Regions from separate parts of the Marinobacter flavimaris genome, predicted to be linked through region 2. Evidence: riboswitches for the same ligand, from Rfam matches in the RefSeq annotation. Region 2 holds a riboswitch; the other holds the start of a gene.

Region 1 (3,415 bases), 330 kb from region 2:
CCAGGAACTCCTCGATGTCCAGGTGCCAGCTTTCCAGGTAGGCGCACACCGCACCTTTACGTTTGCCGCCCTGGTTGACCGCCACGGCGGTGTCGTTGACTACTTTCAGGAAGGGCACCACGCCCTGGCTCTGGCCGTTGGTTCCTTTGATGTGGGAGCCCAGCGCACGGACTGGCGTCCAGTCGTTACCCAGACCGCCAGCCCATTTCGACAGCATGGCGTTATCACGGATGGCGCCGTAGATGTCTTCAAGATCGTCGCCCACCGTCGTCAGGTAACAGGAGGACAGCTGAGAATGGCGGGTACCGCTGTTGAACAGCGTGGGTGTGGACGCCATGTAGTCAAACGACGACAGCAGATTGTAGAACTCGATGGCCCGGGCATTCGGGTCATCTTCGCGCAGGGCCAGGCCCATGGCAACGCGCATGAAAAATACCTGGGGCAATTCCAGGCGGGCCTTGTTCCAGTGCAGGAAGTAACGGTCGTACAGGGTTTGCAGACCCAGGAAGCCGAACTGCAGATCCCGTTCCGGCTGAAGGGCGGCACCCAGGCGCTCCAGATCAAAGGCGGCCAGAGCGTCATCCAGCAATTCGTACCGGATTCCCGCTTCGACAAAGGCGCTCAGTGCCTGTGGATAAATCTCAGCCAATGGCAGACTGATGGGCAGGCCCAACGCGGCGGCATTCTCCAGACGCAGCTGTTCCAGCAGTAGACGAGCGGTGACCGCGCTGTAGTCCGGCTCCCGCTCAATCCGGCTGCGGGCCGTCATGATCAGGGCCGACAGCACGTCTTCCTCGGCGATGCCGTCGTAGAGGTTGGTCAGGGCATCGTCCACCAGGGAATCACCGTCGATGCCCTCCAGCCCTGTGGCGGCCTTTTCCACCTGCAGTTTCATCAGGCCCAGATCCAGCGGAGCAATCTCGCCACTGGTCTTTTTCACCGTCAGATGGGGGTGCGCCTCAACCGGCGCATGGCGGGCGCGCTCGCGGGCATGCTCTTCCCGATACAGGACGTAGGCGCGGGCCACCTTCTGTTCTTCGGCCCGCATCAGGGCCAGTTCCACCTGATCCTGGATGTCTTCGATATGCACCTTGCCACCGGCCTTCAGGCGACGGCTAATCGCCTGGATGACCTGGTCGGTCACCCGGTGTACCGCGTCATTGATACGCGCGGAACCGGCGGCGGTGTCGCCCTCAACAGCGAGGAACGCTTTGGTTACGGCGATGCTGATCTTCGAGGGGTCGAAGCCCACAAGCGTGCCGTTGCGCTTGATGACCTGAAGGGATTCGGTGTCCGTGTGCGAGGTTGGCCGGGGTTCGGCCAGGGCTGAGGCAGACATGCAGTGTTCTCCTGAATACGCGTTGAGTTCCTTTCACCATCGCGTACGCAGGGGCACACCTCGCCATGGGAATGGCTGGGCATAACCGGTCTGCTCACCCTGGGTCGCGAAGGTGCAGTCAGGAGCTTTGAAGCTCCGTATCCCTGGCAGGTCTTCGGACTCAGGGGCGTGAATCGTTCGATTCGGCCTCGTGTGGCGACTTCCCGGCTTTCGCCAGTGTCTTGATGCCACGCTTGTTCCCCAATACCGCTGCGCGTCAGTTCCGGAGTCTCACCGGATTCCCGATACCAGAATGGCTGAGATGATCACACGTTGACCGAGTTGGTTACGCGCTGATCACTACATCTGGTATTTGACCAAGGATAGAAACACTATATACAGGTCCACTTTTCAGGACAAGGCACTTTCCGGTAAAAGATCTGTCTGCAACGGAAACACCCTGACAAGAGGAGAGGCACTATGGAGAAGGTCGGATACAAAAGAATCTGGGGCCCGCTCCTCATTTCCATGCTGCTGTCTGCACCGGTCAGTTCGCAAGAGAGTACATTGACACCCTTCTCCCAGATGCAGTCCCTGAACGATGGCTGGGAACCCCTGGAATTCCCCAAGATAGATCAGCTCAGCCGCTATGAACTGACAACCGAATACGGTCAGCAGGTCGTGCGGGCGACCACGGACGGCGGTGCGTCGGGACTGATCGCACGGGTCAGGCTGGAGCCAACCGATTCGCTGATTCTGCAATGGTGCTGGAAGGTCTCGAATGTCTTCGAAAACGGGGATGCCCGGGAAAAGTCCGGGGACGATTACCCGGCCAGAATCTATGTGGCGTTCGAGTTCCAGCCCGAGAAGGCGGGGTTTTTCGAGCGCGCCAAACGCAAGACCGTCGAGGTGTTATTCGGTGAGTCCCTGCCGGGCAATGCCCTCAACTACATCTGGGCCAATACTCTCCCGAAGGGCGAGATTGTGCCCAACCCGTACACCGAGAAAACCATGATGATTGCCGTGAATTCCGGATCAGAACAGGTCGGCGAATGGGTCACGGTGGAGCGGGATATCATGGCCGATTATCGGGAAGCGTTTGGCGAGGAACCGCCACCGGTCGTGGGCATTGCCATCATGTCGGATTCGGACAACACCGGTGAAAAGGCCACGGCCTGGTATGGGGACATCCTTCTGAACCCGGATTCCTGAGCCCTGAACACTACTAACGGTATTGCTCGGGAAATCCGGGGATCACAAAGCTTTCTCCAAGGTTTCGTATCGGCGGCACTTCACCCTTTTCAGCCAGACGGATGTAGGCATCATTGAACTCTTCCCGCAGGATCGCTGCCCGGGGATTGGCCAGCGAGAACAGCCAGGTCAGATTCCTCAAACGGATCGCCGATTCACGGATTTTCTCGTCTTTGGGCATGGTCAGGGTTTCCACGACCGGATCCCGATGCCCAAACAGGTAATGGCCTCGGCCAAGCTTGAGCATTTCCAGAGCAGCCCGATAGTTTGGAGCCTGGGTGACGTCAATCGAACCTTCCGCCTCCAGCCAGTACAAGAGCCCTCCATAGGTGTACCCGCCTATCGTGATGACGGTCTTGCCCTGCAGTTGATCAAAATGTGTAAGTGGTTCGGTTCCCTCCAGATACCAGGCACTGAGCTGGGTCGCGAGGGGAGTGACCCAGGTCTCAAGAACTTCACCGTTAAGGGCAGGAACGTTGGCCGAACCTGGCCAAACGTCAATTCTACCGTTGCGCAGATACAGGTATACCCGGCTGATGGGCAAGAAGAGAAATTCCGGCTCGTAACCCGCTTCCACAGCGATCTTCCGGGTAAGCTCTATAAAGCTGCCAGCAGGGCGGCCATCGCTGGCCTGATAGGTAATGGGGGGAAACTCCACATAGGCAATGCGCAGAGTCTTGTTTACGGATTCCGACGCGCCAAGGGAGGCGGACGTAAATAATAAACCTACCAGCAATATCCAAAGCCGGACAACGGTCAAATGCATGGCTTCAGAGAGTCGGGAAGAATGGACCGGGCAGTTTCTGGGCATGGAATCCGTATTGTTCGGGTCTGTTTAGCCAAAGA
Region 2 (3,415 bases):
GCACAAAGCTGTCGTCCAGGATCATGGCGCTATCCTGGTCCGTGACCACCAGCTGCTCGTCCCGCGCCATGGAGCCGAGGGCCATAAAGCAGTAGGGCACGGGTGGGGGGCCGAGTTTCTCCTCGCCCAGCGCCAGCAGACGTTGTGTAAAGCTGCGCCCGATGCCGGCCATGGCACTGCCAATCATGTGGGAGTTGGCATCTTCGTTCACCATGCGAACAAAGCTGTCCCGCACATCCAGGCTGATCTTCTTCAGCCCTTTTACATCCTGCTGATGGTAGATGTTGCTGACCAGGTATAGGCTGCTCTGACTCTCGTACTTTACGATGTCAGACAGCGCAATCACCCCGCGAACCTCATCCCGATCCATCACCGGAAGATGGTGCACATTGTTGTGCAGCATGGTGAGCATGGCCTCGAATATGAACATGTTCGAGCGGATGGTGATCAGATCCTCCGACATGATCTCGCTGATCGGAGTTTCCGAGGCCAGGGCTTCGCTAAGGGCCCGGGTGCGCAGGTCCCGGTCGGTAATGATGCCCTTGAGCAGGGGCTTTTCACCTTCCTCGTCCATCAGCAGCAGTGCGGAGACGCCGTTTTCGGTCATGATCCGCGCCGCTTCCTGCAGGCGAACGGTGTGGGGCGCTGATACCGGCTCCCGGGCAATCAACCGGGTAACCTTGGATGTCATCAGTTGGTTGGACTTTTCCCGACGGGAAACGGCAGAGCGCAGGCGACTGCGGTCTTCAATCTCGACGAAATCGGCGAAGTTGTCCTCATTTTCCCACAGGTACTGGAAGATTTCTCCCGGAATCTTGTAGACCAGTGTGTCTTCCAGGGCTTTTGCCGGAAATCGCACTTTCCGGTTCATCAGGAGGCCAAACTGGCCGAATATTTCGCCTTCGCTGATGCGGTTATACAGCTCGCCCGAACGCCGATAGATTTCTACCGCGCCACTGCGCACGTAATAAAGCCAGTTACTGGGCTCGCCGAATTCCAGGATCTGGCTGCCGGCCTTGAAGTAGACTACCTCAATACCGCCCACCACCCTGTCGAGCAGCTCCTCGGTCATCTCGTCAAACGGCGAGTATTGAGCCATGTGATTGCGGATGTCGACCAGCTCGGCCTGCATAAAACTCCCTGTTTTGGCGAAGAAAAAATGATTGTCAGTCATGGAATATAGCAGTGGCAGAGGCCTGCGACCATGTCGACCTTTGATGGATTTCATTGACCGCTTACCCCGGTGTTGCTAGCCTTGCCACACTTTTTTCAGGTGCCCGTCGCAAAGCGCGACGGGTGAAACGGGAAATCGGTGAGCCTGGTCACGCCAGTGCAAGTCCGATGCTGCCCCCGCAACGGTAAGCAGGACAACGGCAATCTGTGCGCCACTGTGTCGCCAAGACATGGGAAGGTGATTGCCCGGGAACCCAGAGTTCCGCCTGCCAGCCCGGAGACCGGCCTGGAAAAACACCCGATGTTGCGGTGGGCAACCTGGGTGGGTGATATGCCGGTTCCGCATTCCTGACACCAGTCTACCGCCTGCCCCCATTCCCTGTTCCGCAACAAAACCCAGATTCCCGTGCGGGTGCGCGCGGAGTGCGGAGCAAGTTTCATGTTCAGAATTCAAAGCCCTGTTTTACTGGCCGGCGTTGCCATGGCCGCCCTGCCTCTGGCCGTTTCGGCCCAGTCTGCCCCTGAATCCGATGCCCTGGATCCCATCGTGGTTACCGCGACACTGGGGCCGAAGACCGTTGGGGAGAGCCTGTCTTCGGTTACGGTCATCGAGAAGGAGGATATTGATCGGCAACAGCCCGCGGAATTCCGCGACCTGCTGCGCGCCCAGCCGGGGATCAACGTGGTGTCGGACGGCAGTTACGGCAAGACTACCAGCGTATTCCTGCGTGGCGCTGGCAGCTCAGGTACCGTGCTGCTTCTCGATGGTATCCGCCTGCGCTCGGCCTCTGCGGGTATCCCACCCTGGCAGTTTTTGCCTCCCGAATTGATGGAACGGGTTGAGCTGGTGCGAGGTGCGAAGAGTTCCCTCTACGGTGCCGATGCGGTGGGTGGTGTCATCCAGGCGTTCACCCTGGAACCGGAGGCCGGGCGCCAGGGTTGGGGCGAGCTGAAAGGCGGTTCCCATGAAACCCGTGAGGCAACGGCCGGGCTGGCTGGCCGGGAAGGCCGTTCGTCGTTCCTGGCCGGTGGCGTTTATTCGGATACCGATGGCACGAACCTGCGTGCTGGCGGCGAGGACAAAGGATTCCGGAACGCTGGTGGCCTGGCCAAACTGAGCCACAGTTTTGACCAGGGCGGCGGCGCAGGACTGACGGTTTTCCAGTCTGAAGGTAATACCGAGTTTGAAGGCGGTGATACCGATTTCCTGATTCGTGCCATGGGGCTGCATCTGGAAGCGGTTGCCAGTGACTACTGGCGTACACGTATCCAGTTCTCGGAAGCTCGCGACGAACAGGATACCTTCGGAGCCAATCCCAGCACGTTCGACACCCTGTCTCGCTCCGCGCGCTGGGAAAACACCCTGACGGCCGGTGTTCATGAGCTGGTTCTGGGTACGGAGGTCATGCTTGACGAAGTGGATGGCACCAGCAATTTCACAGAAGACAGCCGGACCAACAGCGCGGTTTTCGGTCAGGGCCGTTTGAACTTTGATGCCACCGATCTGATGCTCAGTCTGCGTCTGGATGACAACGAGGCCTATGGCAAAGAGGAGACTGGCGGTGTGGCCTTCGGTCACCAGCTGGACCGCGCCCATCGCTTTCGCCTCAGCTATGCGACATCGTTCCGGGCACCCACCTTTAATGACCTTTACCTGACGGTGCCGTTCTACACCGGTAATCCTGACCTCGATGCGGAAGAGGGGCAGATGGTCGAAGCCGGTTTCTCCGGGCGATATGACCGGTGGTACTGGGACATTGCGCTTTATCAGAACGACGTGAAAGACCTGATTACCTACGTGTCGGACCCGGTGACCTTTGAGGGCACCATGGAAAACGTCGAGACGGCCAGAATCCGTGGCGTTGAGGTTTCTTCCGGTATCGAGACGGCTGACTGGAATCTGGCGGCAGCAGTAACCTACGCGGATACCGAGAATCGCGATACCGGCGCCCGTTTACCACGCCGCGCGGAAAAAAACGTGCGTCTGGATATTGATCGCCTGTTCTCCCAGTGGTCGGTGGGCGCCAGCTTTATTGCCGAGAGTGACCGCTATAACGATGCGGCAAATACCAGTCTGCTGCCGGGCTATGGCACGGTAGACCTGAGAGCGGCCTGGAATTTCCAGCCTGGCTGGTCGGCCTCATTCAAGGTCGATAACATGCTGGATCGTCGGTATGCCACCAGCATCGGATATGACAGTGCGACCTTCGCGCCCTTTGATTATCTGGCCGCCGGACGAACC

The links. Region 2 has a riboswitch for cobalamin ahead of ACGK9W_RS17930 (TonB-dependent siderophore receptor). Riboswitches for the same ligand answer to the same signal wherever they lie in the genome.
Region 1: linked by a shared signal. The riboswitch ahead of ACGK9W_RS16470 (ribonucleoside-diphosphate reductase subunit alpha) and the one ahead of ACGK9W_RS17930 (TonB-dependent siderophore receptor) in region 2 are both predicted to bind cobalamin.

Annotation. Positions count from the first base shown of each region.
Region 1 covers NZ_CP171359.1:3,511,500-3,514,914, forward strand. Annotated here, with positions in the region: gene ACGK9W_RS16470 (ribonucleoside-diphosphate reductase subunit alpha) at 1-1,339, opposite strand, end outside; cobalamin riboswitch at 1,467-1,675, opposite strand; gene ACGK9W_RS16475 (DUF3047 domain-containing protein) at 1,799-2,530, shown strand; gene ACGK9W_RS16480 (ABC transporter substrate-binding protein) at 2,544-3,380, opposite strand.
Region 2 covers NZ_CP171359.1:3,845,493-3,848,907, forward strand. Annotated here, with positions in the region: gene ACGK9W_RS17925 (putative nucleotidyltransferase substrate binding domain-containing protein) at 1-1,132, opposite strand, end outside; cobalamin riboswitch at 1,255-1,478, shown strand; gene ACGK9W_RS17930 (TonB-dependent siderophore receptor) at 1,613-3,415, shown strand, end outside.